Regions from separate parts of the Micromonospora sp. NPDC048894 genome, predicted to be linked through region 2. Evidence: riboswitches for the same ligand, from Rfam matches in the RefSeq annotation. Region 2 holds a riboswitch; each other region holds the start of a gene.
The links. A riboswitch is a leader RNA that binds a small molecule or an ion and turns the genes downstream of it on or off. The one in region 2 is predicted to bind cyclic di-AMP.
Positions count from the first base shown of each region.

Region 1: linked by a shared signal. The riboswitch ahead of AB0C22_RS15765 (hypothetical protein) and the one ahead of AB0C22_RS18425 (C39 family peptidase) in region 2 are both predicted to bind cyclic di-AMP.
Region 3: linked by a shared signal. The riboswitch ahead of AB0C22_RS03225 (hypothetical protein) and the one ahead of AB0C22_RS18425 (C39 family peptidase) in region 2 are both predicted to bind cyclic di-AMP.

Region 1 covers NZ_JBEZFY010000006.1:260,359-270,679, reverse strand. Annotated here, with positions in the region: gene AB0C22_RS15770 (SRPBCC family protein) at 1-434, shown strand, start outside; gene AB0C22_RS15765 (hypothetical protein) at 565-1,626, opposite strand; cyclic di-AMP (ydaO/yuaA leader) riboswitch at 1,630-1,761, opposite strand; gene AB0C22_RS15760 (cation diffusion facilitator family transporter) at 1,995-2,909, opposite strand; gene AB0C22_RS15755 (AAA family ATPase) at 3,104-5,221, opposite strand; partial or broken gene AB0C22_RS15750 (alpha/beta hydrolase) at 5,552-6,442, opposite strand; gene AB0C22_RS15745 (carbonic anhydrase) at 6,796-7,413, shown strand; gene AB0C22_RS15740 (hypothetical protein) at 7,705-8,034, opposite strand; gene AB0C22_RS15735 (DUF3145 domain-containing protein) at 8,392-8,880, shown strand; gene AB0C22_RS15730 (glycoside hydrolase family 3 N-terminal domain-containing protein) at 9,034-10,321, shown strand, end outside.
Region 2 covers NZ_JBEZFY010000007.1:337,799-348,119, forward strand. Annotated here, with positions in the region: gene AB0C22_RS18400 (TetR/AcrR family transcriptional regulator) at 1-471, opposite strand, end outside; gene AB0C22_RS18405 (ABC transporter permease) at 649-1,542, shown strand; gene AB0C22_RS18410 (ABC transporter ATP-binding protein) at 1,535-2,353, shown strand; gene AB0C22_RS18415 (bifunctional cytidylyltransferase/SDR family oxidoreductase) at 2,524-4,032, shown strand; gene AB0C22_RS18420 (CDP-glycerol glycerophosphotransferase family protein) at 4,057-5,751, shown strand; gene AB0C22_RS18425 (C39 family peptidase) at 5,967-6,818, opposite strand; cyclic di-AMP (ydaO/yuaA leader) riboswitch at 7,091-7,235, opposite strand; gene AB0C22_RS18430 (hypothetical protein) at 7,604-8,365, opposite strand; gene AB0C22_RS18435 (hypothetical protein) at 8,492-8,938, opposite strand; gene AB0C22_RS18440 (acyltransferase) at 9,037-10,321, opposite strand, start outside.
Region 3 covers NZ_JBEZFY010000001.1:671,781-682,101, reverse strand. Annotated here, with positions in the region: gene AB0C22_RS03240 (DUF305 domain-containing protein) at 1-259, opposite strand, end outside; gene AB0C22_RS03235 (hypothetical protein) at 322-870, opposite strand; gene AB0C22_RS03230 (YibE/F family protein) at 1,090-2,433, shown strand; cyclic di-AMP (ydaO/yuaA leader) riboswitch at 2,600-2,731, shown strand; gene AB0C22_RS03225 (hypothetical protein) at 2,735-3,760, shown strand; gene AB0C22_RS03220 (carbonic anhydrase) at 3,826-4,560, opposite strand; gene AB0C22_RS03215 (helix-turn-helix domain-containing protein) at 4,772-5,122, shown strand; gene AB0C22_RS03210 (lipocalin family protein) at 5,370-5,972, opposite strand; gene AB0C22_RS03205 (hypothetical protein) at 6,213-6,587, shown strand; gene AB0C22_RS03200 (hypothetical protein) at 6,740-7,537, shown strand; gene AB0C22_RS03195 (YkvA family protein) at 7,616-7,978, shown strand; gene AB0C22_RS03190 (TIGR03618 family F420-dependent PPOX class oxidoreductase) at 8,025-8,450, shown strand; gene AB0C22_RS03185 (hemerythrin domain-containing protein) at 8,669-9,271, shown strand; gene AB0C22_RS03180 (ferredoxin) at 9,324-9,554, opposite strand; gene AB0C22_RS03175 (cytochrome P450) at 9,573-10,321, opposite strand, start outside.

The DNA.
Region 1 (10,321 bases), on a different contig from region 2:
AGGCGCGCTGCGCACAGGCGGACGCGGTGGCCTTGCTGAGCGACCTGTCCCGGCAGGAGGAACTGCATCCCCTGATCGTCCGGGTGCGGCGGTTGCCCGCCCGGCCGGGCGCCCTGGCCAGCTATGCGATCACCGATCGGCTGGAGTTGGGGCCGCTGCGGTTTCCCGTCACCTATCAGGCGGATGTCCTGCAGGTCGGCGACGACGAGATCGTGACGGTGGCCCGACAGCAGCCGGGCACCACGGTCCGCAACCACACCCGGCTGCGGACGGAGGGTGACCTGCTGCGGATCGACGTGGAGATCACCCTCGCCGCGCCGGCACCGTTGTTCGGGTACGCCTTCCGGCAGGCCCGCGCCGCTCACCTCGGGCTGGCCAGCCGGCTCGGCGCGGTGCTGGACGGCCGGGCCGGCGACCCGTCTGCCGCCGGCTGACCTGGGGCCGACCTGCGACACCGGGCCCGACCCTGCGGTCGGGCGGTGTTCCGGTGGCCCGTCGGGCGGTCTTCCGGTTGGCTGTCGGCGGTGTTCCGGTGGCCCGTCGTGGACGGGCCACCGGGCCAGCTCAGTACATCGACAGGTGCACGTGGTTGGTGTGGTCGCTGGACGGGTCGCCGTTGCCCCCGCTGTACGCCTTCCAGCCGCTGCTCGGCAGCCAGATCCGCTTGAACCAAATCACGTAGAGCACGCCGAGCCGGTCGGCGTTACGGATGAAGTAGGCGGCGAGGTTGTTGCCGTACGTCCGGTCGCCGCCGCTGGCCACCCCGCCGAAGCCGTTCTTCTGCGCGGCGAAGTCGCACGCGCGGCCCTTGGGGTGTTCACCGGAACCACTGGGGCGGTGGCAGGAGACGTACCGGGTGAAACCGGCCGCCTTGGCCTGCTGGAGGGCGTTGAGGGTACGCGGGGTGATGCAGCCGTTGGCCGGGGTCGGGTCGTTGACGCTGCACGACTCGGACGGCCAGGAACCGTCGGAGTTACGGGGCGCCCCCTTGGCGTTGCTGCTGGACGTGCCCTCCGAACTGCCGGAGTCGTTGGAGGAGGTGGGGGCCGGCTTGTCGGCGGCGGCCACGGCCAGCGCGCGTTCGGCCTGATCCTTCCGCTTGCCCATGGTGGCGACCTGCTTGCGCTGCTCGGTGATCTCCCGACTGACGGCGGCCCGGGTCCGGGCGGCCTGGTCCCGGGTCTCGATCATCTTGCGCAGTTCCTGGTCCTCCCGGGCCGCGACCGTCTCCAACGCCGACGCGCGGTCCATGAAGCCACCGGGGCTGTTGCTGTTGAGCAGGGCGGACATCGGCCCGAGGCGGCCGGTGCGGTAGGCCGCTCCGGCGATCTCGCCGACCTTGCCGGTCTGCGTGACCAGCTGGGCCTCGATGGCCTTGAGCTGGCCGTCCAACTCCTGCTGACGTCGGGTGGAGCGCTCGAGGGCGGTCTTCGCGTCGAGCCACCCCTTGCTGGCCGCGTCGAGCTGGTCGCGTAGGGCCGGGGTGCCGCCCTCCTCGTCGTCGCCGGGGGCGGCGAGGAGGGTGGTGGGCGCGGCGACGGCCGGGCTGAACGGCGCGGACGACACGCCCAGGGCGAGCGCCGTGACGACTGCGGCCAGTAGTCGCGTGGTGGTGCGTACGTGCATGTGATGTCCTTCCGTCAGCCGCCGACCGGGTTAGCTGACGGGTTCGGGACGGAAGATCCCTACCGCTGACGCGGATGCACCCCAGGAACGTGGTTCCCCGGTTCGCCCTGGTGGGCGATTAGGCGGCGGCCACTGCCGGCGCCGGTGGGCGCCGCCTGGCGGTGGCCGGAGCCGAGCCTACCGGTACGCGTGGGACAGCTGCCTACCTCGTGACTGAGGGTACGAGAGTGAATACTGCCAAAAGGTGTGAACGGCGTAAATTGCCGTTGATCTACAGCGCGATTCCCGGAGAGTGGGCCCGACCACCGGGCACGAGACGGCGGCCGGGGTCGCAGGGCGGCGGCCCGGCCGCAGGGCGGCAGTCGGGGTCACCAGTGGGTCGGGCCGCATGCTCCGGGGGTCGCTCGGGGCTCGATCTGAAGAGTGGCGTGCTCGATGTGGAAGTCCTCCCGCAGGGCACCACGGGCGGCGGCGAGCACGGTGCCGGCCTCGGCGTCGCCGGCCAGGGTGAGGTGGGCCGAGGCGACGTCCATGCCGGAGGTGAGTGTCCAGACGTGCAGGTCGTGCACCTCGGCGACGCCGGGCACGGCGGTCAACCGGTCGTGTACGGCGGTCACCGGGAGATGCTCCGGGGCGGCCTGCACCAGGATGCGCACCGCCGCCCGCCCGAGCCGCCAGGTGCGGGGCAGGATGAACACGCCGATCGCCACGGCGACCACCGGGTCGGCCCACCACCAGCCGGTGCCGGCGATCAGCAGCGCCGCCGCGATCACGCCGAGGGAGCCGAGCAGGTCGCCGACCACCTCCAGGTACGCCCCGCGCAGGTTGATGCTCTCCTTGGCCCCCTCGCGCAGCAGGCCGAACGCGACGAGGTTGGCGAGCAGGCCGAGCACCGCCACCACCAGCATCGGGCCGGCCAGCACCTCGGGTGGCTCGCCGAAGCGGCGGACCGCCTCGATCAGCACGTAGATCGCCACCCCGCTGAGCAGGACGGCGTTGGCCAGCGCGGCGAGCACCTCCAGCCGGTAGAGGCCGAAGGTGCGCTGCGGGTCCTGCGTGGCCCGCCGGGTGGCGGTGATCGCCGCCAGGGCCATCCCGATGCCGAGGACGTCGGTGAACATGTGGCCGGCGTCGGAGAGCAGGGCCAGTGAGCCGGTGCCGAACGCGGCCACCGCCTCGACCACCATGAACACGGCGAGCAGTCCGAAAGCCGCCCAGAGCCGACCGCGGTGCCGGTGTGCGGCGTTACTGACCGTCGCACTGTGGTCATGACCTGCGCCCACGTCCACACCTTCCGTCGCCGCGGCGGACCCGATCCAATCTATGCTCACATCGCTATGTATGCAAGTGACAGCCGGGCCTTCGGCCAGGAGCGACAGCAGGGGCCGTCGACCCAGCACGACAGCGGGGTCGCCGACGACCCAGAAGCGTTCGGTGTGGCCCTCGACCAGGGGCCGGGCCGATCGGGGCCGGTGGCTCAGCCGGTGGGGTCGATGGTGGTGAGGCGCTGGGTGGCCCGGGACAACGCGACGTAGAGCGTCCGTACCCCCGAGCCCGGATCGGCCCGGATCTCCCCGGGGCAGACCAGCACCACCCCGTCGTACTCCATGCCCTTGGCCTGGAGACTCGTCACCACCTGAAGCCGCGCCCCGCCCCGGTCGCCCAACCAGCCGGCGACCTCGTCGCGGCGCGGCACCGGCGTGATCACGCCCACCGTCCCGGCCACCTCGGCCAGCACCGCGTCCACCGCGTCCACCGTCGCCGGGGCCAGCTCCGCCGCCGGCACGTGCAGCGCCACCGGCTCCACCCCGGTGGACCGCACCGCACTCGGCAACTCCAGGTCGGGATAGAGCCGGCGGATCTCCGCCGCCGCCACCGCGAAGATCTCCGCCGAGTTGCGGTAGTTGGTGGAGAGCGTGAACCGGTGCCGCCGCCGCCGGCCCAGCGCCTGGTCCCGGGCCCGGTCCAACTCCTGCTGGTCGCCCGTCCAGGCGGTCTGCGCCGGATCACCCACCACCGTCCAGGAGGCGAGCCGACCACGCCGGCCGACCATCCGCCACTGCATCGGCGAGACGTCCTGCGACTCGTCCACCACCACGTGCGCGTAGTCCCGGTAGTCCTCGGGCCGTTCCCGGGCCGCCGCCCGGGCCGCGCGCTGCCGCTCACCGAACGTGCTCAGCTCCCGCACACCGCCGGCCAGCTGGAACGGGTCCCGGTTCGCCTTTTTTGGCCGCACCGGCCGGCCCAGCAGGGCGTCCAACTCGTCCAGGAGGGCGATGTCGGCCACCGTCAGCCCCTCGACGTCCAACGACCGGTACGCCGCGACGAGCAATCCGACCTCCGCCCGGGAGAGGATGCCGGCCGCGTACCGGTGCAGCCGGTCCGGGCGGGCCAGCCAGCCCAGCACGTGCCGCGGATGCAGCCGGGGCCACCACGCCTTGAGGAACTCCCGGAACTCCGGCCGCTCGATGATCTCGTCCTCGAAGGCACGCTGCTCGGGCAGCCCGCTGACAGCCGACCGACGGGCCTGCGCGTAGAGCGCGGCGAGCACCCCGTCGAAGCCGACCCGGCGCACCTCGTTACGGCGGGCCCCCCGGTGCAACGCCCGGTCCCGGATGCCGTCCAGCTCACGCCGCTCCAACCGCAGCAGCGTCCCCCGGTAGAGCAGCCGCAGCTCCTGCGGGCCGTCCGGCACCGCGTCCCGGGCCGCCCGCTCCAACACCCGACGCATCCGCAGCGAACCCTTCACCGCCGCCACCTCGGGCCCGTCCGTACGGGTCGCCGACATGCCGGGGAACAGCGACCCCAGCGAGTGCAGGGTGGCGGTCTCCTCACCCAACGACGGCAGCACTGAGGCGATGTACTCCACGAAGACCGCCGACGGGCCCACCACCAGGATGCCGCCGCCACCGTACCGGCTGCGGTCGGCATAGAGCAGGTACGCCGCCCGGTGCAGGGCCACCGCCGTCTTCCCGGTGCCCGGCCCACCGGAGACGATGGTGACCCCCGAACCGGGGGAGCGGATCGCCTCGTCCTGCTCCCGCTGGATGGTCGCGATGATGTCCCGCATCCCCCGACCGGTCGCCCGGGACAGGGTCGCCAGCAGCGCCCCGTCACCCACCACCGGCATGTCCGGCGGGGCGGCCTCCGGGTCGAGCAGGTCGTCCTCGATCCGGGTGACCTTCTCGTCCGACGAGCTGATCGTGCGCCGCCGCACCACGCCCAGCGGCTCCGCCGGAGTGGCCCGGTAGAAGGCGGCGGCGGCCGGGGCCCGCCAGTCGACCACCAGCGTCTCGGCGTCGTCACCGCGCACCCCGAGCCGTCCGACGTGCAGCACCTGCCGGTCGCGCAGGTCCAGCCGGCCGAAGACCAGCCCCTCGTGCTCAGCGTCCAACAGGTGCCGCCGCTGGGCGGCGTGGAACACCATGGCGTCCCGCTCCACCAGCGCACCGAAGGTGCCGACCCCGGCCATCCGGTAGCCGTCCCGCTCGGCGCGGGCCGCCGCGCGACGCAGCTCGGCGAGCCGGGCGTACACCCGGTCGAGATGCCGTTGTTCGGCGGCGATCTCCTGTTCCAGGGTGGTCTGGTCGGTCAACGTACCGGCTCCTGTGCGACGGCGACGCCGGGCACGGGTGCATGCCAGGCGGAATGAGGGTACGGGCACCCACCCACCCCGCGTCGGGGCGATACCCGTCCGGCGACCTCCACCACCTCCACGGGGCCTCCGGCCGGTGGTCCTTCCCCGTCCCGGACCGACCGGGGGAGTGGGCGGAGGTGGCCGGGGGCGGGGAACCGCGTGCCGCCCGGCGGTTCAGCCGGTCGGCCCGGTCCTCGCCGGGACGACGGCGGGCCGGCGAGGACCGGGCGGCGGCGCGACGGCCGTGACCTGGTCCGCAGGGTCGCGCCCGGCTCGCCGGCCGGCGGTCAACACCCGGTGCAGCACCCCGGCGAGGGCGGCGTTCACCTCGTCCGGGCGTTCCATCATCAGCATGTGCCCGGCACCCGGGCAGACGGTCAGCTCGGTGGCCGGCAGCGCCGCCGCGATCGACTCCGCGCACGGCGGCGGGGTCAACCGGTCCCGGTCACCGACCAGTGCCGCCGCCGGCAGGTGCGCCAACGCGGCCAGGGTGGCCAGCCGGTGCTGGGCACCGATCGAGGCGCGGAAACCACCGATCGAGCGCAGCGACGCGCGGGCCACCGCCGAGGTGACCAGGCGGATGTCGGAGCCTGAGCACCGGTCACCGAAGAGCATCCACCGGATGCTCGGCGCGAGGGCGCGCAGCAGCGGACGAGGTGGCCGCCACGAGCCGCACCGGGCCAGCACCCCCGCCCCGGTGGTCTCGGCGAGCCGGATCAGCCGGGCGATCCGCGGCGACAGACCGTACACCGTGTGGGTGTGCCCCTCGGCGGTGGTGGAGACGAAGACCAGCCCGGCCGTACGGGCGGCGAAGTGGACCGGATGCCGGTGGGCGTACTCCATCACCGTCATCCCGCCCATCGAGTGCCCGACCAGCACCACCGGCCCGGCCGGGGCCACCTCGTCCAGCACCGCCGCCAGGTCGTCGCCGAGCTGGGCCAGGGTCGCCGTGCGCAGCGCCATGCAGCTGGACCGGCCGTGCCCCCGGGCGTCGTAGGCGACCACCCGCACCCGGTCGCCGAACCGGCTGCGCAGGTCGGCGAGCTGCTTGTGCCAGGCCCGACCGTCCAGCGTCCAGCCGTGCAGCAGGACCACGGTGACCTCGGCATCCGCCGGGCCACTCACCTCGACATGCAGTCGTACCTCGTCGGGTAGCCGCAACTCCCGCTGATCCGGCATCGCCACCTCCCCAGGCCACCGGGACACATTCACCGGTGTGACCCGGCGGTAACACCGGCTACCCGACATCAGACCACGCCAACCGTGGTGGAGAGAAGATTCCCGACCGCCCCGCGCGGGGCCGCCCCGACGGCCAGTCTGGAGACATGCACCGTTCGCCCGCCGGAGCGGCCCGGCCTCCCCGAACGGCCCCCGTGGGCGCTGTCGGGTCGTCTCCAGCGGAACCTGCGGGCGCTGCCGGGCTGTCTCCGGTGGCACGTGCGGGCGTTGTCGGGTCGTCTCCGGTGGCATCCGTGGGTGCCGTCGGGTCGTCGCCTGCGGGACCTGCGGGACCTGCGGGACCTGTGGGGCCTGTGGGGCCTGGCGGGCCGCCCCGGTCCGTCCGTCCGCCCCGGGCGGCGCTGGCAGAGCTGCTCGCCGGCAACCGGCGCTTCGTCAGCGGCCGACCGATCCACGGCCACGACGTCACCGCCGCCGCAGCCGTCGCCTCCGGCGACCAGCAGCCCTACGCGGTGCTGCTCGGCTGCATCGACTCGCGGGTGCCGCTGGAGGCGATCTTCGATCAGACCTTCGGCTCGATCTGCGTGATCCGCACCGGAGGGCACGTGCTGGACCGGGCCGTACGAGGCTCGATCGAGTACGTGGTGGACCAGCTCGGGGTGACGCTGGTGATGGTGCTCGGACACGAGCGGTGCGGGGCGGTCGCCTCGACCGTGCAGAGCCTGCGCACGGGGCAGCGGCCCGGCGGTGACCTGGGATACCTCGTCGACCGGATCGCCCCGGCGGTGGTCGAGGTGGGCGCGCACCACCCGGCAGTCCATCCCCTGGCGGTCCGTCGGCACGTACGGCGTACGGTGCGGGCGCTGCGCACCGACGACCTGCTGGCCGGCCCGGTCGGCACGGGCGATGTCGACGTCGTCGGTGCCCTGTACGCCCTGGACACCGGCGAGGTCACCCTGCTCGACCCCTGACTCCCGTCCCCGCGCTACCCCACCCCGCCGCCGTGCTGCTCCGCCCCGCCGCCGTGCTGTCCCGCTCTGCTGCCCGGGAGGCAGCATGCTGCGCATGATCGCATGCTGTCCGGGGACCGCGTGCTGCCCCAGGGGCCGCATGCTGCGCCCATGATCGCAGCGCGATCATGGGCGCAGCGCGATCGTCACGGCGGGATGAGGATGATCCCGCCGTGACGGTGAGGGGACGAGAAAGAGGAACCGCCCGCCGGGGTGACCCGACGGGCGGTTCCAGATGTGCTCGGTGAGGGCTCAGCCCTCGAAGACGCCGGCCTCGACGAGACGCTTCTCGGTCTTGTCCCAGCCGTGGTCCGGGTGGGTGGCGGCGAGGTTGTTGATCTCGGCGCGGATCTTGGCGGCGTGGCCGGCGGTGGCCAGCGTCCGGATCTCCTCGACGAAGGCGTCGGAGTCGGTACGCAGGTGCGCGGTCTTGCCGTTGGTCAGGTTCCGCACGTAGGCGTGCTTGCCGCCGTTGAGCGGGATGAGGTACTTGAACTCGCCCAGCACGCTGAGGGCGCCACCCTGGCCAGCCTGGCCGGCCCGGACTGACGCGCGCGCGGTCTTAGAGGTGTTGCCTGCCACGGAGATGCTCCTTGCAAGACGTACGGGAGGACGGGGATCGTCCGGGGGCTGTAGCGGGTGACGCCCGGTCGGATCGTCGAACGCCCAGGTGGGTCATCGAACGCCCGGTTGGATCGTCGGCCCGCGAAGTGGTGCGACGGCGCAGAACCGCCCAGAGAAATATACACGACCACGGTGCCTGGCAGCTCACCGTGCCGTCGGAGAGCACAACCGGGTCACCGGTCCGGGTATTTCCCGCCGGCGAATTTTCCGATTCCCTGGCGCACCATCCGTCACAGGAGTCATCATGTGTGGCAACAGCCACTCGGGTGGTCGAGGTCGTAGGGGAAGACGCACCTCGCTCTCCGGGAGGTCACCGTGCCAACGCGTGGCGTCGTATACGTCCACTCGACCCCGCTCGCCGTGTGCTCACACGTCGAGTGGGCGATCGCGCGCGTCCTTGCCGCGCCGGTCAACCTGCACTGGACGGCCCAGCCCGTCGATCCCGGCGCCCGCCGGGCCGAGTGCGGATGGACCGGCCGGCCGGGGACGGGTGCCGAGCTGGCTGCTGCCCTCAGGCAGTGGCCCATGATCCGTTTCGAGGTGACCGAGGAACCCAGCACCGGCGCGGACGGCGAGCGTTTCATGCACGTGCCCGGCCGGGGCCTGTTCCGGGCCGCGGTGGGCGCGGCCGGCGACATCCAGCTCGGCGAGGACCGGCTGCGCAGCATCATGGCGTCGGTACGCCCGGAGGCGTTGGCGCACGCCCTGGACAAGGCGATGGGCACGGCCTGGGACGCGGAGCTGGAGCCCTACCGGTACGCCGGGGACGGTGCGCCGGTGACCCTGCTCACCCGGGTTGGCTGACCGCAGCGGCGCCTGAAGTGGGTGAGTCTGCTCACCCGGACCGGCCGTCCGACGGCCAGGAGAGCGGGTCAGCCGGACACCCGGTCGGGGACAGGCATCCTCCACCCATCGCCTGACCTGGTCGGGTTGCCGCTGATCTCCGGCGCGGGTTGGATGGGCCGGGTGCCGAACTCCTCGCGACGTGCCGGCGTCGCTGTCGCCGCCCTGACCGCGCTGCTCGCCTCCGGATGCGCGGGGGAGGGGCAGGCTCCCGCGCCGGCCCTGTCCGGGGCCGCCCCGACAGCCAGCCCGACCGTCGCGGCACCCACCGCCGACGACCCGGCCGGTCGGGCCGCCGCGCTGGCCGGCACGCTCGCCGACGAGGACCTGGTCGGCCAGGTGCTGATGCCCTACGCGTACGGCAGTTCGGCGACGACGGTGACGCCCGGATCGGCCACCGGCAACCAGGCCCTCGCCGGGGTCGACACCCCGGCCGAGATGATCGCGAAGTACCGGCTCGGCGGGCTGATCCTGGTCGGGTTCAGCGCCGACGATCCCACCTCCGGCAACCAGTCCACCACCAACGTCGACAACCCGGCCCAGGTGAAGAAGCTGACCGCCGGGCTGCGCCAGGCCGCCGGGAAGCTGGCCGCCGGCCCGGCCCCGTTCCTGGTCGGCACCGACCAGGAGTACGGGGTGGTCACCCGGATCACCGACGGGGTGACCACGCTGCCCAGCGCGCTCGCCGCCGGGGCGGCCGACGATCCGGCCCGGACCGAGGCCGCCTGGAAGGCCGCCGGCACCGAACTGGCCGCGATGGGGGTGAACCTGGACTTCGCCCCGGTCGCCGACGTCCTGGCCACCCGCAGCACGGTGATCGGCTCGCGGTCCTTCGGCGCCGACCCGAAGCGGGCCGCCGGGCAGGTCGCGGGCGCGGTCCAGGGGTTGCAGAGCGCCGGGGTGGCGGCCAGCGTCAAGCACTTCCCCGGGCACGGGCTCAGCGCCGCCGACTCGCACCAGGAGGTCCCGGTGGTGGCGCAGCCCCGGGCCGAGTTGGACGCCACCGCCTTCCCGCCGTTCCGGGCCGGCATCGACGCCGGGGCGATGGCGGTGATGTCGGCGCACCTCGACGTCACCGCCGTGGACCCGGGCACCCCGGCCACCTTCTCCCGCAAGCTGCTCACCGACGTGCTGCGCGGCGAGCTGGGTTTCCAGGGCGTGGTGATCACCGACGGGATGAACATGCCGCCGGCGAAGCGCTACCCGCCGGGCGAGGCGGCGGTGAAGGCCCTGCTCGCCGGCAACGACCTGATCCTGATGACCCCGAACGTCGGCCAGGCGTACGACGGGCTGCTGGCCGCGCTGCGCGACGGCACGCTGCCCCGGGACCGGCTGGTGGCGGCGGTCACCCGGGTGTTGACCATGAAGTTCCGGCTGGCCGACCGACCGACGCCGGCGATGT
Region 2 (10,321 bases):
GTCGGTGTCGGCGGGCAGCTCGCCGCGCTCCACCGCCAGGCCGATCAGCCGGCCGCCGATCTCCTGCTGCTTGGCCCGCAGCAACTGCTGCAGGGTCTCGTCGATGGTCGGGTTGCGGGCCGCCTCGGCGAGCAGGTCGGGGATGATCTGCGAGGCCAGCGGGTGGCTCAGCGCGTGGGCGACCACCTGGAACAGCAGCGTCAGGTCGCCGCGCAGGCTGCCGGTGTCCAGCGCCGGCAGTTTGCTGCCGGCGGCGGCGACCACGGTCTCGATCACCAGGTCGAGCTTCGAGCTCCACCGCCGGTAGATCGCGGTCTTGCTGACGCCGGCCCGGCGGGCCACCGCCTCGATGGAGAGCCGCCCGTATCCGACGGCGGCGAGTTCCTGCATCAACGCGCGGCGGATGGCCCTGGTGATGTCGCCTCTCAGCACTGCGGCACCGGCCGGCGCACGCCTCTTGTCGCTGGTCATCGGGGACTCTTCGCACCTGTCACGTGGGCCAATGTAGCGCAACGACGGTACGGTTGCGTCCCGACGTGTTATGGACTACCGTCCACGCAGCGACGAGGCTGCCCCGGCACCGCGCCGACCCACAGTTCCCATCGTCGCGCGCATCCCGTTGGTACGAAAGATCGGAGCGCCCTTCCCATGGCCACCACCGCGCTGGTCGACCCCGAAACGGGCCTGACCCAGGCGCAGCTGGCCGCTCGGCACGGACTACGGGTCGCCGGTGAGCGCCCCTCTCTGACCGAGTACAGCCGCAGACTGTGGGCCTACCGGCACTTCACCGCCGCGTACGCCAACGCCAAACTGGTCGCTTCGTACAGCAACGCCAAGCTGGGCCAGATCTGGCAGGTGCTCACCCCGCTGACCAACGCCGCCGTCTACTACCTGATCTTCGGCGTGGTGCTCGGGCAGAACACCATCCCGAACTTCATCGCGTACCTGACCACCGGGTTGTTCATCTTCAACTTCACCCAGAGCGCCGTGCTGGCCGGCACCCAGTCGATCAGCGGCAACCTGGGGCTGATCCGGGCGCTGCACTTCCCCCGGGCCTGCCTGCCGCTGGCCGCCACGTTGACCCAGTTCCAGCAGCTGCTGGCCTCGATGATCGTGCTGGTCGGCATCGTGCTGGTGACCGGCGAGCCGCTCACCCTGGCCTGGCTGATGCTGCCGCCGGCACTGCTGCTCCAAGCGGCCTTCAACGCCGGGGTCGTGATGGTGGTCGCCCGGATGGGTTCCAAGGCCAGCGACCTCAAGCAGGTCATGCCGTTCATCCTGCGCACCTGGATGTACGGCTCCGGGGTGCTCTACAGCGTCAAGCTGTTCGACCGGCTGCCGGAGTGGGCCTCGACGCTCATCCAGTTCAACCCGATCCTGGTCTACATCGAGCTGGCCCGGTACGCCCTGCTGGAGCAGGCGCCACTGCTCAACGAGTCGCTGACCCAGCTCTGGCTGGTGGCGGCCGGCTGGGCGATTCTGGGCGGGATCGCCGGGTACGTCTACTTCTGGCGCGGCGAACAGGAGTACGGCCGTGGATGACCGGTACGAGACGTCCAACGACGTCACCGTGACCCTGCCCCGGGTCGTCGAGCGGATCCCCACCGTGGTGGTGGACGACGCGCACGTGATCTACCGGGTGCACAAGGGCGCCGGGGGCGGGAGCACACCGGTGGCCGCGCTGCGCCGGCTGGTCAAGCGCTCCTCCGCGCCCAACATACAGGAGGTGCACGCGGTCAAGGGGGTGTCCTTCACCGCGTACCGGGGTGAGGCGATCGGCCTGATCGGCAGCAACGGCTCCGGCAAGTCGACCCTGCTGCGGACCATCGCCGGGCTGCTCCCGGTCAACCGGGGCGCGGTCTACACCCAGGGCCAGCCGTCCCTGCTGGGGGTGAACGCCGCCCTGCTCAACGACCTGTCGGGTGAGCGCAACGTCACGTTGGGCTGCCTGGCGATGGGGATGCAGCCCGACGACGTGGCCCGGATGACGCCGGAGATCATCGAGTTCTCCGGGATCAACCAGCGGGGCGACTTCGCCAGCCTGCCGATGCGGACGTACTCCTCGGGCATGGCGGCCCGGCTGCGGTTCTCCATCGCCGCCGCCAAGAAGCACGACGTGCTGCTGATCGACGAGGCGCTCGCCACCGGCGACAAGGGCTTCCGTAAGCGCAGCGAGCAGCGGGTCCGGGAACTACGCGAGGGGGCCGGCACGGTCTTCCTGGTCAGCCACCAGCTCTCCTCGGTACGGGACACCTGTGAACGGACGATCTGGTTGGAGTCGGGGCTGATCCGGATGGACGGGCCCACCGACGAGGTGATCCGGGCGTACGAGGCATTCGCCAACGGCAAGTAGTATTCCGGGCGCACGTACGGCATCGATCCGATGCTCCACGGACCGCGTCGTCCCGTTGGGGCGGCGCGGTCCGCGCGTTAAGGTTCATCCCGTCGCCACGCTGGCGCAATCCTTCGTTCAGGGTGACCCCCGGGACGCGTGCAGACATCCCCCGAGAGTGAGGATCGGCAATGACGCAGGACCACACCACTGGCCCGGACGCCACACCGGAGACCCCGGCACCGTGGCGGCCCTCGCGGACGGTGGCGGTGGTGCTGGCCGGAGGCACCGGGACCCGGCTCGGCCTGGGCATCCCGAAGCAGTTGCTGAAGATCGCCGGCAAGCCGATCATCGAACACACCCTGGCCGTCTTCGAGGCCGCCCCGGAGATCGACGAGATCATCGTGCTGATGGCCACCGGGCACGTCGCCGACGCCCAGCAGATCGTCGACAAGGCCGGCTTCCGCAAGGTCAGCAAGGTCATCGAGGGCGGCGAGACCCGTAACGCCACCACCCGGGCCGCCCTGGACGCGGTCGGCGACGGCGACGTCAACATCCTCTTCCACGACGCGGTCCGCCCACTGGTCAGCGCCCGGATCGTCCGCGAGTGCGTGAACGCGCTGTGGAGCTACTCCGCCGTCGACGTGGCGATCCCCTCCGCCGACACGATCATCCAGGTCGACGAGGACGAGTGCATCACCGACATCCCGGTCCGGTCCCGGCTGCGCCGGGGGCAGACCCCGCAGGCGTTCCGCTCGGGCACCATCCGGGAGGCGTACCGGCGGGCCGAGGGCGACCCGGACTTCGCCGCCACCGACGACTGCGGTGTGGTGCTGCGTTACCTGCCCGGCACCCCGATCAAGGTGATCGACGGGTCGGACGAGAACATCAAGGTCACCCACCCGGTCGACGTGCACCTCGCCGACAAGCTGTTCCAGCTCGCCGCCGCCCAGGCCCCCCGGCTGTCGCACCGCAGCTACACCGAGGAGCTGGCCGGGCGCACGATCGTCATCTTCGGCGGCAGCTACGGCATCGGGCACGACCTGGCCGAGCTGGCCCGGGGCTACGGCGCGCAGGTCTTCGCGTTCAGCCGCTCCAGCACCGGCACCCACGTCGAGCAGACCGGCGACGTCGAGGCCGCACTGAAGACCGCGTTCGAGGCCACCGGCCGGATCGACCACGTGGTGGTCACCGCCGGCATCCTGGAGAAGGGCGCGCTGGCCGAGATGGACGAGGAGACCATGGACCGGGTGCTCCAGGTCAACTTCGTCGGCCCGGTGATCGCCGCCCGGCAGTCCCTGCCGTACCTCCAGCAGACCAAGGGTCAGCTGCTGCTCTACACGTCCAGCTCCTACACCCGGGGCCGGGCCCAGTACGCGCTCTACTCCTCGACGAAGGCGGCGCTGGTCAACCTGACCCAGGCACTGTCCGACGAGTGGGCCGAGTACGGCGTCCGGGTCAACTGCATCAACCCGGAGCGCACCGCCACCCCGATGCGTACCAAGGCGTTCGGTGAGGAGCCGGAGCACACCCTGCTGGCCGCCGAAACGGTCGCCCAGTCCTCGCTCGACGTGCTGATCTCCGACCTCACCGGTCAGGTGATCGACGTCCGGCGGGCCCCCGGCGAGGCGGCCCCGGTGCCGGCCCAGCCGACCGCGGCCGAGCAGGACCGGCTGCCCAGCGGCGTCGACGCCGGCTGACCCGACCCCCGGAGACGGTACGACATGCGTGGTGAGCTGGTCAGGAAACTGATCGCACGGTGCCTGACCACCGGCCTGGCCGTGGTCGCCTTCCTGGTGGTGGCGTTCACCGGGGCCACCGGTTGGGGCCTGGCCCTGGCGGTGGCCGCGCTGGCCGCCGCCGGCTACGAACGTCGGGTCCGCCCCGACGCCGACATCGTCGCCGAGACGGTGCTGCTGGCCGCCGGCATCCTGGTCGGCTACGCCCGCCGGCTCGACGACGGGTTCGACCCGGTGCTGGCGCTCACCGCGCTGCTGCTGCTGGGCCTGGTGCTGCTGGTGGGACCGCTGCGCGATGCCGGCAACCTGGAGATCCGGGCGGCGAACCTGCCGGTGCGGGCGTGGACCCCGCTGGTCGCCGCCCGGCTCGGCGGCGTACTGCTGGGGCTGCTCGCCGTGGTGGCGGTGGCCGCCGCGTTCGCCCTGCCTGCCGTGCTGGCGCTGGTCGTCGTGCTGGTGGTCGCGGCCGGCTGCGGTGCGGTCGGCCTGGACCTGGCCCGGCGGCGGTTCCGGCCGTCGGGCGGGGGCGGCCCGGTGACCCGGGCGCTGCGCGCGCACCAGCCGGAGTTCCTGCTCTACTTCTCCGCCCCACCCGGCTCGGAATACCAGGTCACCATGTGGCTGCCCTACCTGGAGCGGCTCGGCCGGCCGTTCCTGGTGCTGCTGCGGGAGCCGGAGTTCCTGCCCACGATCGCCGCCGCGACGAGCGCCCCGGTGGTCTACTGCCCCACCCTCAAGGCGATGGACGAGGCGCTGGTGCCCTGCCTGCGGGTGGCGTTCTATGTCAACCACGGGGCGAAGAACAGTCACTGCATCCGGTTCACCCAGCTCACCCACGTGCAGCTGCACCACGGCGACAGCGACAAGGCCCCCAGCGCCAACCCGGTCTCGGCCATCTTCGACAAGATCTTCGTGGCCGGTCCGGCGGCGATCGAGCGGTACGCGCGGGCCGGGGTGGAGATCCCCGCCGAGAAGTTCGTCGTGGTCGGCCGCCCGCAGGTCGAGGCCATCGAGGTACGCCGGGAGGCCCGCCCGCTGACCGCCCCGACCGTGCTCTACACCCCCACCTGGACCGGCCACCACGCCGACGCCAACTACTGCTCGCTGCCGGTGGCCGAGCCGCTGCTGCGCCGGCTGCTCGACCGGGGGGCCACGGTGATCCTGCGCGCCCACCCGTACACCGGGCAGAATCCGGCCTCGGCCCGGCAGTTGGCCCGGCTCACCGAACTGCTCGCCGCCGACCGGACCCGCACCGGCCGGCAGCACCTGTGGGGGGCGGCGGCCAGCCGCGAGCTGAGCCTGACCGAGTGCGTCAACCGCTCCGACGCGCTGGTCTCCGACGTCTCCGGGGTCATCTCCGACTACCTCTACTCCGGCAAGCCGTACGCGGTGACCGACCTGGGCGTCGACGGCGACGAGTTCCTGGACCGGTTCCCGCTGGCCCGCTCCGGTTACGTGCTGCGCCGGGACATGGCCAACCTGGACGAGGTGCTGACCGGGCTGCTGGACACCGACCCGCTGGCGGCGGCCCGCTGGCAGACCCGCCGCCGTTACCTGGGCGACTTCCCCGCCGACGCGTACGCCGAGGGTTTCCTGGCCGCGGCCCGCCGCGAGCTGGAACCGGGCTGGGCCCCGCCGACCCCCCGTGCCCCCGCCGCCCCCCTCTCCCCCCACACCTGACCCGCACCCGCCTCCGCCCGCACCCGCTCGCCTCCGCTCGCGCCCGCCTCCGTCGGCAAGATCGTGCTCGATCCATGTTGTAGTGGCCTCCTGCGAGGAGGCCACTACAACCATGTTCGAGCACGATCTTCGTCCGGCCGGCCGGGTCGACCCTGGGACAGCGAACCGCCCCGGCCACCCGTGGTCGGGCGGCCGGGGCGGGTGGGGTGGCTCGGTCAGGCGGAGTAGCCCCGGGTGGCGATCCAGTTCGCCAGGGTGGTCACGCTGACCCAGTAGGCCGGCAGCGACGGGTCGGCCGAGTCGGCGATCCGCACGGTACGACCGTTGTCCCGGTAGCCCACGGCGGCGATGTAGTGGCCGCCGGGGAAGGAGTGCCAGCCGCCGTCGAGGTCGGTGGCGTCCCCGGCCACGTTCGCGACCACGGCCCGCTTGTCGGCGACCGCCGTGACCACGTCGGCCCGCAGCCGGTCGATCTGCGCGTCGCTCGGCGTGCCGGCGAACATCCTGGTCCGGTACGGGTCACCCTTGACCACGGCGTTGAGCACCCGGGTGGTGTCCTCGGCCGAGTTGGTGCCCATCTCGGTGGTGCCCAACAGGGCGGCGAGGTCGTCCTGGCCGCGCTCGATGCCGGCCGCGCTGAGCGCGTTGCGGACCGCCGCCGGGCCGCAGTAGTAGTAGGTGGTCTGGGCCTGGTAGTCGTAGCGCAGGACCTTCGACGACGGCGGCTTCGGGGCCGCCTTGCGGGTCAGGTCCGGGTCGGCGGTGGCCCTGGCCTTCGCCCGGGTGACGCGCGGCGACGGGGCGTCGCTCGCCGACGGGCTGGCCGAGGGGGTGGCCGACGGGCTGGTCGGGGCGGGGACGGCGACCCGGGCCTGGGCGCGGCTGGCGACGTCGTCGAGGCGGGGGGCGGTCTCGGCCACGGCGGTGGCGCGCTGCTGGTCGGTCGGGGCGTCGTCGACCCCGGCGGCCAGGGCGGTGCCACCGGCGGCCAGGACGAGGACCGCCGCCGAGCCGACGACCATCCGGTACGGGCGTCGGATGCCCAGTAGGCGGAGCTGTCGTTTCATGTGGTGCTTCACAGGGTGTTCCTCCACGGGGCGAGGCGGCGGGCACAACCCATCGGCACGCGGCGGACACGCCACGCGCGGATCGGGTGTTGCGCCGCTCGTTCGGCAGGGACCGCCCGACGGGGGGCCGGGCGGATCGGCGGCTCGCCCGGCAGGGGCCGGGCGGCGGGGCACAGAGCCGGGTCAGCGCGTCGGGCGCGACGGTCCGGCGGTGCCCCGGCACCGAGGTGGAGGAACTACCGAGGGGGTGGGGTCATGCTGCACGAGGAGGGAACTCCTTCCTTTGCCGCCGACCGGGTTAGCTGACGGATTCGGGCGGGAAGATCGCCCTACCCCGGGCCGTGGCCCGGAGATTCACCCCAAGTGGTGCGTGTGGGTCCCCGGTTCGTGACTGGCACGATTGAGCGGGTCGGCACGGCGTCGCCTCTTGCGATCGGAAACCGCACCGGACCGCAGCGACACTACTGGCCGGTTTCCCCCCTCGCCAAGCCCGTTGAGCTGCACAAACATGGGCTGGACGAGTCAGTTTCGGGGCACTCGGGCACTGACCCGCCACGCGTGGGACGGTCGGAGCGCCCGGGCGCGTCCAGGCGAAAACCCGGACGGCGGGGCACCGACCACCGATGATCGTCGCAGTCGATGTGACCGACTGTGACCAGGTGTCCGGTTTCCACCCGCAGTGACGGCACCCACAACCCGCAGATAACAATTCAGTCCCGCCGACCCGCCGACCCGACGACCGGTCCGGCTTCGCCAACCAGCGGCCGGCCGACCTGACGGCCGGGTCAGCCGACCCGGGCCGGACGCCAGCGGGTGGCGGGGGCCGGGCGGGTGGCGGACGTCGCCGGACGGGGCAGTGGGACCCGGGTCGGCCGCCACCGTTGCGCCGCCGCGTGTGCCTCGGCAGCCAGCGACCGGGCCGCCTCGGCGGCCAGTTCGGCGTTCCGCCACGCCGCCCGTTCCCGCCCGACCGCAGCCCGGTACGCCGTACGCCGGTCCTCGCGGACCGCGCGGGCCAGCATCACCTCGTGCTCGACCGGGTGCCGACGCGGGTCCCAACCGTCGCGGTGCGCGAAGACGTCCCGCAGCCGCTCCACCGACAACTCTCCCCGCCAGTGCGCCGCCACGGCCTCCTGGTGCAGCCACCGCTCCCGACCGGCGTACTCGGCGGGCGTGCGGGGAGTACGCGGGCTGGGCAGCGCCCGGGCACCGGTGAACCGGCGGGCCAGCGTCTCCGCCTCGTCGTACGCCTGCCAGGCCCGTTCCAGGGCGTCGTGGGCCGCCAGCCAGGCCACGCGGTGGTGGCGGGCCCTCCGGGCGGCTCCGGAGGCGGCGACGGCCACCTCCTCCGCGTAGCGACGCAGGTCGGCGACGGGGGGTGGGGCGTCGGATGCCGGCGCGGCGGCAGTGGCTGCGGCGGCCGGTTGGTCCCGCTCGGGCCGGGCCACCAGGATGGTGATCCCGGTCAGCGCCAGGACGAGCAGCGCGGACCAGATCACGGTGGCGGTCGGGACCTCGATCAGGAACTGGGAGAGCACGGTGTTCACGGTCGACACCTCGCAGGCGGGATGCGGAAGAGGAGGCCGTACCGGCGGCGGGAACATCCGGCCGGACGGTGCGGGTGTGGTGCGTGGCGGAGGCGGTCGCGGGTGGGTCGGCCCCCGCGTGGGCGGTCAGCCCGCCGGGGGTGCCCGGGGGGCGGTGGCGACGGGTGTTCGACCGGCCGGCAGCGCCGGGGGCGGGGCGCTCCGTGCGACGCCGGCCGGCACGACGGCGTCGACCCGGTCTGCCGTCGGCACGGCCAGCACCACGGCGGCCCGGTCCGCTGCCGGCACGGCGAGCACCACGGCGACGGCCCGATCTGCGGCGACGCCGGCCGGGTCGGCCTCCTGCCCACCGCTGCGGATGCCGGTCGGGGTGGCCGGGGCTCCGGCCGCGTGCAAGGACAGCGACGCGTCGACCGGCAGGGCGGCTGCCGCCGGCCCCGGGTCGAACGACGCCGGGCCGGGCAGCGACGGGCCGGCGACGGCGAACGCGATCGCGACAGCCAGGCCGGTCAGCAGCCGGGACCACCAGCGGGCGACCCACCACAGCGGACTGGTGAGTGCGGCCGGGAGCATATGTCCACGTTACCGCCGGGGTGACCGACCCGCAGCACCGCCGGGCGTGTCGCCGCGCCCACCACCGTGGACCTGGTCCGGACGGCCGGGCGGGGAGGTCAGTGCGGGTCGCGCGGTCCGACGTACTCGACGGGGAGTCCGGCACGCCGCCCGTCGCCGGCAGCCCGCGGCCCCGGCACGGTGACACCGCCGCTGCCGGCCGCGTCGTCCGGCCGAACCCCACCGGCGGCGGCGACGCCGGCCGGCGCCCCACCGCCGACAACGGCACCGGGGGCAGCGGCGTCGGGGACAGCGGCACCGCGGGCGGCGTCGGGGGCGGCCGGCACGGGTGGGGTACGGCGGCGGGGAGCGAGCCGGCGCATCATCGGCGTCTCCACGAAGCGGTGCAGGGCGGCGGCCAACGCCAGGTTCAGCACCAGGAAACCGAGCACGGCCAGTGGCCCCGACCAGCCGGGCAGCCCCACACCCCAGTGCCCGGTGAGCCGCAGCACCGTCATCATCACCAGCACGTGCACCAGGTAGAAGGCGAACGACACCTCACCGAGCCAGATGAGGGTGCGGTGCCGCCACGGCGACCAGCGGCCCTGCACGTCCGCGCGGGCCGCCGCCGGGATGACCAGGATGTACGCCACCGACAGCAGCGCCGCCCACATCTCGGCCGGAATCCAGTGCGCCGCCACCCAGACGACCACGAACAGCAGGCTGGCCAGCGGCAGGCCGGGCCCCCGCCAGTGGCCCCGGCGCAGCAGCTCGGCGGCGGCGACGCCCAGCCAGAACTCGGTGGAGCGGACCAGCGGGAAGACCTGGGTGAACCACCAGTTGCTGCCCTCGGGGAGCAGTTGCTGACCGGGCCAGAGCGCCAGGATGACCAGCGGCACCGCCACCACCACGGCCCAGAGCACGCCGGAGTGGGCCCGCCGGATCGCCGGCAGCACCAGCGGCAGGCAGAGATAGAAGAACAGCTCGCAGGACAGCGACCAGCTCACGTTGTTGATGCTGTAGAAATAGCCGGGGGTGGGGTCCCACGCCTGGACGAGGAAGAGGTTCTCCAGGGCGGCGCGCGGCACCACCGGGTCGGCGAACCACCACATCACCAGCAGCGCCGCCGCCCAGGTCAGCACGTGGTTGGGATAGATCTTGGCGAGCCGGCGACGCCAGAAGTCCCGCCGCCGGTCGCCGTCGCGGGCCGACCAGACCAGCACGAAGCCACTGAGGATGAAGAAGAACTGCACCCCGGACAGGCCCAGGGTGAACAGCCAGTCGACCACCGCCCTGGCGTCGGGCTGGGTGACGATCCGCATGGTGCCGACGTGGTAGCCGAAGACCAGCATGGCGGCGATCCACCGCAGCCCGGTCAGCGACGGCAGCCGGTTCAGCGCCGGG
Region 3 (10,321 bases), on a different contig from region 2:
CCTCCGGATCGGCGGCCCGGCTCCCGGCCAGCTCCGACATGCGTACCGCCTGCTGGTGGTGCGGAATCATCATCTGGGCGAACATCACGTCCGCCGGGGCGACCCCGGCGGACACGGAGGCGGCCGGGGCGGTGCCCGCGGCCGGACGGCCGTGGCCGCCGTCGGAGGAATGGCCCCCACCGCAGGCGGTCAGGGCGGACGCGGTGGTGAGAGCGACGCCGGCCAGGGCGGCGCGACGGGCAAGGGTACGAGTGGACACGGGCAGACCTTTCGGTACGACGGAGACGGACGGCGGACACGGCGGAGCCGCGCCCGGGTGTCCTATCTGCGCAGTACCGACACCGTGGCGAGCCGGAGCCCGAGCGGGCGCGGTGGCGGGGCGCGCGGCTCCCGGGGCCGCGACGGCGGACGGGCCACCCCGGCCGGCCTGGTACGCACCGCGCAGAGCAGCACCAGCAGCGTCACGGTGAGCGCCCCGAGCACCGCCAGGCAGACGCTCCACCCGGTGGCCGGTGAGCCGGTCGGCTCGTAGGGCAGCACCACCACACATCCGGCCCCGCACCCGAGGGGACGGGCCGTCACCATCGCGAGCCGTACCGGACCGGTCAGGTCCCCCCGGTCCATGACCGGCGACACGACGGACGTCCGGTGGGGGCGCTCGACCGGGGTGTCGTGCCCGACGGAGGCCCGGTCCGCCGAGGTGGAGTGGCCGACCGTGGAGTGGCCGACCGGCCGACCGTCGGCGGGATGACCGGCGGCCGGGTGCGCGTCGTGGCCGAGGGTGTGCATCGCGGACAGCCCCAGCAGGGTGCCGACGAGCAGCAGCAGCCGCAGCCACCGCCCGGCCGTCGTCGTTCCCGCCCGCCGCACGGTTCCACGCTAGCCGTCCCGGACGACCGGCGGGCCCGGACGGGTCGGCCACCCGACACGGGCGTACCCGCCGCAGCGGTGGCGGGGCCTGCCACCAGCACGTGAACCGCGCGGCCCGACCTGGTGCTGGCTACCATCGTCCGACGACCCGCCGCCCGTGGATGAACCGGCTGGCCGGCTGACACGTATCCCGTCCCGGATCGTTGGGAGTACTCGCACATGGGCGCCGACCACACCCGTCCCGCTCCGTCCACCCCACCCCGGGTGCGGCGGATCCTCGTCATGACGGTGGTGCCGCTCATCGTCGTCACGGTGATCGCCACGCTGCTGCTCTGGCCGGGGGAGACCCCGAAGATCGACCAGGGCGAGCAGGTGCCCCGCTACCACGGCACGGTGACCCGGGTGGTGACCGAGCCGTGCCCGCCCGCCCCGCAGACCCCCGACGGCCCGTCGGGGGCGGCCGACGGGCCGTGCGGGACGGTGACGGTCACCGTCGGGCAGGGCCCGGACAGTGGTGAGCAGGTCGAGACGCCGGTCCCGTCGGGGCCGGGGGCACCGACGGTGGCGGTCGGCGACGAGGTGGTGCTGGTCGCGTTGGCCGACCCCACCGACCCGTCGGTGAGCAGCTACCACATCGCCGAGCACCAGCGGGGCATGCCGCTGCTCTGGCTGGTCGCCCTGTTCGCGGCGGCGATCGTCGCGTTCGGCCGGCTGCGCGGGCTGGCCGCCCTGGCCGGCCTCGGGGCGAGCTTCGCCATCCTGTTGACCTTCGTGGTGCCGGGCATCTCCGCCGGGGGCGCACCGCTGCCGATCGCGGTCACCGGCGCCGCGCTGATCATGTTCGTGGTGCTGTACCTGACCCACGGGGTCACCGCGCAGACCTCGGTGGCGGTGCTCGGCACGCTGGGCAGCCTGGTGCTGACCGGCGTCCTGGGCACGCTGGCCACCGCCGCCACCCACCTGACCGGGTACGGCAGCGAGGAGGCCACCACGCTGTCGATGTACCAGCGCGACGTGGACCTGCACGGACTGCTGCTGGCCGGGATCATCATCGGTTCGCTGGGGGTCCTGGACGATGTCACGGTCACCCAGTCGGCCACCGTCACCGAGCTGGCGCACGCCAATCCGGGGCTGTCCCGGTTGCAGCTCTACCGGGCGGCGACCCGGGTCGGGCGGGCGCACATCGCGTCCACGGTCAACACGATCGTGCTGGCGTACGCGGGGGCCTCGTTGCCGTTGCTGCTCCTGCTCACCGCCGACAGCCGGCCGGTGAGCCAGATCCTGACCAGCGAGTTCCTGGCCCAGGAGATCGTCCGCAGCGCGGTGGCGACCCTGGGGCTGGTGGCGGCGGTGCCGCTGACCACCGGATTGGCCGCGCTCGTCGTCACCGCCGGGCGCGGTCCCGCCGACGCCGACGCGACCGGACCGACGCCCACCCCACGCCCCGCCCCCGACCGTGCCGAGGCGCTGGCGGCGCTGAGCGGCCCCCGGCACGGCGAACCGTCCACCCCGGCCCCCGCACGGTGGCCAGACCCGGAAAGGAGCACGGACACCGCATGGTGACACTGCGCTGTGTGACCGGAGGTGAGGTCGCGGCTGTCGGTCGCGTCACTGATTACCCCTCGCTATCGGGAAAATACGCATTTTGCCGGGTTGTGACCGTAGATCCCCGGTACGACTCTCGGGTAACCTCGCTGCCGGTCACCGCCGAAGGCGCCCACCGGAGCCAGCGGTGCCACCGCCCAATCGCCGTACGGCGAGCCGGGGAACCGAGCACCTGGGGTGAATCCGCGCCAGCGGTAGGGGCCACTTCCGTCCCGAACCCGTCAGCTAACCCGGTCGGCGGTCGACGGAAGGGACAACTGTGACGGCACCCCTACGCCACTGGTGGACTCCGGTGGTGGCCGTGCTCGCCGCCCTGGCGCTGGTCGCCGGGCCCGCCGCCTCCCCCGCGGCGGCAGCACCCAACGCGCCCACCCCCTCGGGGCACGAGGAGGACGAGGAGCCGAAGCTGCTCACCGACGTCATCGAGGCGACGAACCGGGAGTATTCGGCGGCGAAGAACCGGCTGGAGAAGTCCAAGAAGCGCCAACTCGAGTACGCCATCGAGGTGGAGAAGGCGGAGCAGGAGCTGGCGGCGTTGGCTCCGCAGGTCAACGAGATCGCCGCCCAGTCGTACCGGACGGGTCGGGTCGGCGCGGTCGCGGCGCTGCTGGAGAGCAACGCCCCGGACACCTTCGTCCGGCGGGCCGCCGCCCTGGACGAGCTGAACATGGTCAACGCCGGCAAGCTGGCCGAGGTCAACAAGGTCAAGAAGCGTGCCGAGCAGGCCAAGCTCGCCGTCGACACCGAGGTCCGTGAGCAGCAGAAGCAGACCAACCTGATGGCCAAGAAGAAGACCGAGGCCGACAAGGCGCTCGCCCTGGTCGGCGGTCGGGGCTTCACCGGTGGCCTGGTCGACGCCACCTCGCCGGTCGCCCGGATCGCCCCGGGCCAGACGGCCGACGGCGACTGGCGCGGCGAGTCGTGCAGCGAGAACGACCCCACCACGTCCGGCTGCATCACCCCGCGCACGCTGCACATGTACAAGGAGGTCAAGCGGGCCGGCTTCAACCGGTTCGTCGGCTGCTACCGCCCCGGCGGGCCGTGGGAGCACCCCAAGGGCAAGGCGTGCGACTGGTCGTTGCAGAAGAGCGGCTTCAGCCCGTGGCACAACAACGACACCCGGATGTACGGCAACAACCTCGCCGCGTTCCTGATCCGCAACTCGGACCGGTTGGGCATCTACTACGTGATCTGGAACCGGCAGATCTGGTTCCCGGCCAACGGCTGGAGTTCGTACTCCGGGCCCTCCAACCACACCGACCACGTCCACGTGTCATTGCTGTAGCCGGCCCTCACCAGCACGAAGGCCGCCCGGCTGAGCCGGGCGGCCTTCGTCGTGCGTGGTACGCCTCAGCCGGGGACGGCCGCGGGCTCGCCGGTCGGCACGGCGTCGACACCCGTCGGCACGGCCGGCCCGGGTACGACGGCAGCGGCCGCCGCGGTGGTGGGCGCAGCCGCCCGGGTGGCGGGAGCGGCGGCCTCGTGGGCCGGCGCGACCTGGCGGACCTCACCGGCGGCGAGGCGGTAGGACATGCCGACCACCGCGCACCGCCCGGCGGCCACCTCGGCGGCGATCACCGGGGAGTTGCCGAGCAGCACCTCGACGGTCTGCGCGATGTGGATGTCGACGATCCCGTCGATGTCGTGCACTCCCTGCTGGTCGGCGCGACGCAGGCTCGGCCCGACGGCGGCGACCACCGAGTAGAGGTGCCCCGGGGGCTGGGTGCCGGTACGGGCCGCCTCCCGGGCCGCCTGCACCGCCCCGCAGGAGTCGTGCCCGAGGACCACCACCAGCGGGGTGCCGAGGATCGTCACCGCGTACTCGACGCTGCCGAGCACCTCCGGCCCGGCGGTGTGCCCGGCGGTCCGGACCACGAAGAGGTCACCCAGACCCCGGTCAAAGATGATCTCGGCGGCCAGCCGGGAGTCGGAGCAGCCGACGATGACGGCGAAGGGATGCTGGCCGTCGGCGACGGCGGCCCGGTGGCTGGCACCCTGGTTGGGGTGGTGGGGCTCCCCGGCGACGAAACGCCGGTTGCCCGCCTGTAGTTCGGCCAGCGCCTGGGTCGGAGTGATCGGGGCCATTGCCTCACCTCGGTCCGGAATCGCACCTGGTCACGCCGGCCGGCGGCGACGACGGCCGTGTTCCCACGGTCACACGCAGCGAAAGGTACGTCAAGATTTCGTGATCCACGTTTCAGGCTTTGGTCGCCACGATGTCGACCAGGGGTCGAGGCCCACGGTCGACCCGGCGGCCGACGGCGGGCCTCCCAGGTACGGGCCATACGATGACGTCATGGCGACGACGACGGGCGGCACCGGGAGCACCCGGAACTGGACGTTCCTCACCAACCACGGTCACGTGCTGCTCGCCATCGCCCGCAACCCCACCGCCCGGCTGCGGGACGTCGCCGAGGAGGTCGGGGTGACCGAGCGGGCCGCCCAGGCCATCGTGGCGGACCTGGAGACCGGTGGCTACCTGCGGCGTACCCGGGTCGGCCGACGCAACGAGTACACGATCGACCCGAGCGGTCACTTCCGGCACCCCGCCGAGGCCGACCGCCAGGTCGGTGCCCTGCTCGCCCTCTTCACCCCCACCACGCCGACTCAGGCGTCGGGGCCCACGGCCCACCCGACCGACGCCTGAGGCATCAGCCCACCTGCCCGACCGAACCCGGCGGCGACAGCCCGGGCGACCACGCCCCAGGCGGCAGCCCAGGTGACCGGTGCCGAGTCGACGGCCCACCCCCGGTGCGTGCGTGGGCGGGCCGTCGGGCGTCCGGTGCTTCATCCGGGCCACGGCGCGGTGGCGGCACCCAGACCGCGCCCCCAGGCCGGGACGGCTCAGCAGAACCGGCCCGGGGACGGCTCGACAGAACCGGCCCGGGGACGGCTCAGCAGAAGCTGCCGGCCCGCGCGCCGCCGTCCTGCCGGGTGGTACGGAGGTCGCAGAGGTCGTAGCCGTTGGCGGTGAGCGCCGCCTTCGCCGCCGTCGTCTGCGCCCCGGTCAGCGCCGGCTCCCGGGACAGGACGAAGCCGGTGCTGCGGTCCGGGTCACCGACGACCGCCCAGCGGTAGTCGGGGTCGAGCCCGATCACCACGTAGTTCGGCCCACCCAGGTAGAGCCACCGGCTGCCGAGCTTGAGGAACGACACGGTCAACGCCGAGTCGGCCGGCGGGTTCTCGCTGCGGGCCCGACCGGTGACCGCACTGGTGGTGCCGACGATGGTCTGGCAGGTGTTGCGGACCCCGACGGTGCCGTCGGGCTGGACGTCGTACCGGGCCTTGACGTTCTTGAAGCACTGGATCTCGAAGATCGCCGGGATGGCCGCGACCTGGTACCAGTCGCCCGCGTACCGCTCGACGTCGACGTCGGCGACCGGGGTGAGTGGCCCGGTGTCGACGGCGGTCGGCGCGGCCTGCGCGGGTACGGCGGTGGCCAGCACCGTCGCGGTGGCGACGGCGACGGCCGCGGCGACCTGACGACGTACTCCCATGGTGTCTCCTCCGGTCTGTTCGGTCCCGGCGCGGCAGGATGTCGCGCCGCCGGCCAATTGCCCGGACCGACCGGACGGAAACTGTCGGCATTCTCATCGCCGTCGATGCATCCGGGAGCAGGTCAGCGCGCGTATCCCTGCTGGGAACGGTCCGTCCACAGGGCACACCGTGGCCCGGGTCACTGGCCCGATCGGGTCGCCGACGCTGCGCGCACGGCCGGGTGGGGATAGGTTGGACGGGTGATCCGCCCAGCTTCCACCCGGCCCGTCTGGGTGTCGAGGCTGCGCGACCTGACCCGGTTGGCGGTCACCGCCCTGGTGCTCACCGTCGGCCTCGGCGGGCTGTTCGCCGCCACCGGCGGCCCGGCCGCCGCTGCCGCCCAGCCGCTCGTGGTGACCTCGCGGGTGGCCGAGCTACCCGCCGACACCTGCGCCGGTGACGACGCGTCCACCGAGACCCGTCCCGGTGCCGGGCGACCCGCCCACGGGCCCAGCCGGCCGCTGCCGGCCGGATCCGCCGACGAGCCCACGGTCCGGCCAGCCGCCCGGTTGGACGTGGCGACGCCGGACCCGGCCCGGGACGCCACCGGCCGGCGCGGCCCGCCCCGGCACTGAGCGGCGCGGCCCTCCTGGTCCCCGTCCCCGACCGCGCCCCGGTCCGAGGTGGGCCGGCCGGATCCGGTCCGTTGAGGACACGCCGCCCGTAGCTCCCGCCCCGACCGGGCCCCCGTCCGTCCACATCGTTGTTCCACCGTGAGGTGCTGGTGATGCAGACCGTCTTCTCCGCCGTCCTGCCCGACGTCCCCGCCGCCGCCGGAATCTGGCTGATCCTGCTCGCCGTCGCGGCCGTCGCCGTCGCGGCCCTGGTCGTCCGTCCCGACCGGTTCCGGCTGGCGGTGGCCCGCCGGTTCCGCGACGCCGCCCTGCCCGACGATCGGGAGCGCACCGAACAGGACCGGGAGCACACCCGGTACGCCGAGGAGGTCGCCGTGGCGGCCGACCGGGCGGGCACCACCGCGAGCCGGCTGCGGGCCGAGTGGCTGGCCACCCAGGACGAGGTCGAGTCGGCCTGGACGGCCCTGGAGTCGGCCGAGGCGCACCTGCGTCGGCTCGCCGCCGCCGCGGCCATGCCGCTGCCGCACACCGGGCAGACCCCGGCCGAGTACGCCGACCGGGAGCGCTGGCTGCACCGGGCCGCCGAGGAGGCACACCGCCGGGGCGAGCTGTCGGACGCGCAACTCGACGACGCCCTCGCCCACCGAGCCGGCTGGGACCCGCGCCGGCACCCCGTGGAGCAGGAACTGGTGCTGCGCCGCGCCACCCGGGACCACCTGGCCGCCCGGCACCGGGCGGCGGTCGCCCGGGAACAGGCGGCGTGGCGGGCTGCCGACCTGGCCGGGGCGGCGGCGCGCAGCCTGCGGGACGAGGCGTTCGCCGCGCGGGAGCGCCGGCCGGAGCGGGCCGAGTCGGTGCTGCCGATGGCGGACAGCCCGCGCCCGTCGGCCGAAACCACCCGGGAGAACCCCACCGTGGCACGCGGCCGGGCCGCTGTCGCCGCCTACTGACCCGACCGCGACCGGTCGGCCCGTCGGGTCGGCGACGGAATCCGGCGCGACGGGCCGGGCTGGGCTAGCGTTGCGGGCATGTCCCGGGAGATGTGGGCGCTCGTGGTCGTCGGCGGCATCCTGGCGCTGGCGACGCTGGTCGGCGCGGTCCTGCTGGCGGTACGGGTCATCCGCACCCGACGGCTGCTCGGCACGCTGGGCGTGGGCGGCAAGGTGGCCTTCTACGGCGCGCTCATCTACACGATCCTGCCGGTCGACGTGTTGCCCGACCCGATCTACCTGGACGACATGGGTGTGCTGGCCGGTGCGCTGATCTACCTGGGTCGCCTGGCCCAACGCCGTCGGGCCGCCGGGCCGCCGCTGCCCGGCCGACCTGGTGCCCTGTCCGACGCCTCATCCTCCCCGCCCGGCCAGGGTCGGACCGGGCGGATGATGTCATGATCGGGGCTGAACCGGGGCGACGCCCCGCACGGGACGGGAAACGGACATGGCCGGCAGACACCAGTTGGACCCGCACGACGAGCGGGTCCTCACCTTCTGCCGGGAGCGGCACCTGGCCACGCTGACCACCCCACGTCCCGACGGCACGCCGCACGTCGTACCGGTCGGGTTGACCTACGACGCGACGGCCGGGCTGGCCCGGGTGATCACCTCCGGTGGTTCGGCCAAGGCCCGGTACGTCGCCGCCGCCGGATCGGCCGGCGTCCCGGTGGCGGCCTGCCACCTCGACGGCCGTTGGTGGCTGACCGTCGAGGGTCGGGCGGTGCTGCGCACGGACCCCGACGCGGTGGCCGAGGCGGAGCGCCGGTACGCGGAGCGCTACCGCCAGCCGCGCCCGAACCCGGAGCGGGTCGTCATCGAGATCACCGTGACCCGGCTGCTGGGTTCCCTCCCGCCCCTCCCGTCCGACTAGGACCGATCCACCGACCGTGCGCCGGGACGGCCCCGCGCGGCAACACCGGCAGCGGGCGTCCGTCGCCCGGCCTGAGGTCGGCCCCGGGGTGCGTCCCCGGCGGGTCGGCCCGGGAAGTCGGAACCGGCAGCTCATCGACGGTGATGGTTCGGGTGCCCGGTGGTGGGTACAGGCCCCGCCAGGAGCCGATCCGCCCGCAACCGGTAAGGGGCACCGAGATGAGCAACGCACAGGCCACCACGGGTCAGGATGTCGTGGACGTCCTGACCGCCGACCACCACGAGATCGAGACGATCTTCGTGGAGCTGGAGAGCCGACAGGGCAGCGCCGAGCACCGTCGCCGGCTGGCCGACGTGATGATCGCCGAGTTGGTCCGGCACGCGGTCGCCGAGGAGATGTACGTCTACCCGACCGCCCGCCGGGCGTTGCCCGACGGCGACCAGCTCGCCGAACACGAGATCGCCGAGCACGCCGTGGCCGAACGGACGCTGAAGGAGCTGGAGCCGCTGGACCCGTCCGACGCCCGCTTCGAGCCGCTGATCAGCCACCTGACGAAGAGCATCCGGCACCACGTGAAAGAGGAGGAGGCTGAGCTCTTTCCCCGGCTGCGGGCCGCCGTCGCCCACGAGGAGCTGGTCGAACTGGCCGACCGGGTTCAGGCGGCGAAGGGACACCTGCCGACCCGCCCGCACCCCGGTGCCCCGGACCATCCACCGGCGAACCGGCTGCTCAATCCCGGTGCCGGCCTGGTCGACCGGATCAGGGACGCGCTGAGCGGGCGGCCCACCACCAGGGCGGAGCTGCACGACCAGCAGGGTTGAGCGGGGGTGGTGGCCGTCTCCGGGTACCCCGCCGGGGCCGGCCACCACCCGCTCAGGCGCCCGGGGCGATCCGGCTGTCGTCGGCCGCGTCGGACACCACGATCGCCTCCATCGGGCAGGACTCGGCGGCATCCAGCACCGCGTCCGCCGGATCGATCCGTTCGGCCAGCGGCCGGGACAATCCGTCGACCAGCACGAAGTGGGCCGGGGCGTAGCCCGCGCAGATTCCTGCCCCGATGCACCGGGTCGGGTCCACGTGCACCCGCCAGCCGTGCTCCCCCATCTGTCCTCCGTCCTTCCGTCACCAGGTGACGGGCAACGCCGTCAGGCCCCGGACCAGCAGGCCGCTCTTCCAGGTCAGTGCCGACTCGGGCACCGCCAACCGCAGGCCCGGGGTACGGGCCAGCAGGGTCTCCAGGACCACCTGGAGTTCCATCCGGGCCAGTTGGGCCCCGATGCAGTGGTGCGGGCCGTGCCCGAAGGCGAGGTGCGGGTTCACCTTTCGGTCGAGGTCCAGCCGGTCGGCGTCGGGGAAGACGCTCTCGTCCCGGTTGGCCGAGGGGATGGAGACCAGCACCGGTTCACCGGCCCGGACCAGCACCCCACCGAGTTCGACGTCCTCCAGGGCGTACCGGGCGAACGCGGCGGTGGCACCGAGTGGGATGAAGCGCAGCAGTTCCTCCACGGCGGACGGCACCAGGGCCGGTTCGGCGCACAGCCGCTGCCAGACGTCCGGCTCGGTGAGCAGGACGTAGACCAGGTTGGGGATCTGGGTCACGGTGGTCTCGTGGCCGGCGGCCAGCAGGCCCGCCGCCAGGCGTACCATCTCGTCCTCGGTGAGTCGGTCGGCGTTGTCGTCGCGGGCCCGGACCATCGCCCCGATCAGGTCGTCGGTGGGGGTCACCCGCCGCTGGGCGATCAGCCCCGCCATGTACGACAGCAGGTTGTCGATGTAGCTCTGCGCCACCTCCGGTCGCAGGGACGTGGTCGACACGATCGCCTCCGACCAGGTGTGGAAACGGTCCTGGTCACTGACCGGCACGCCCAGCA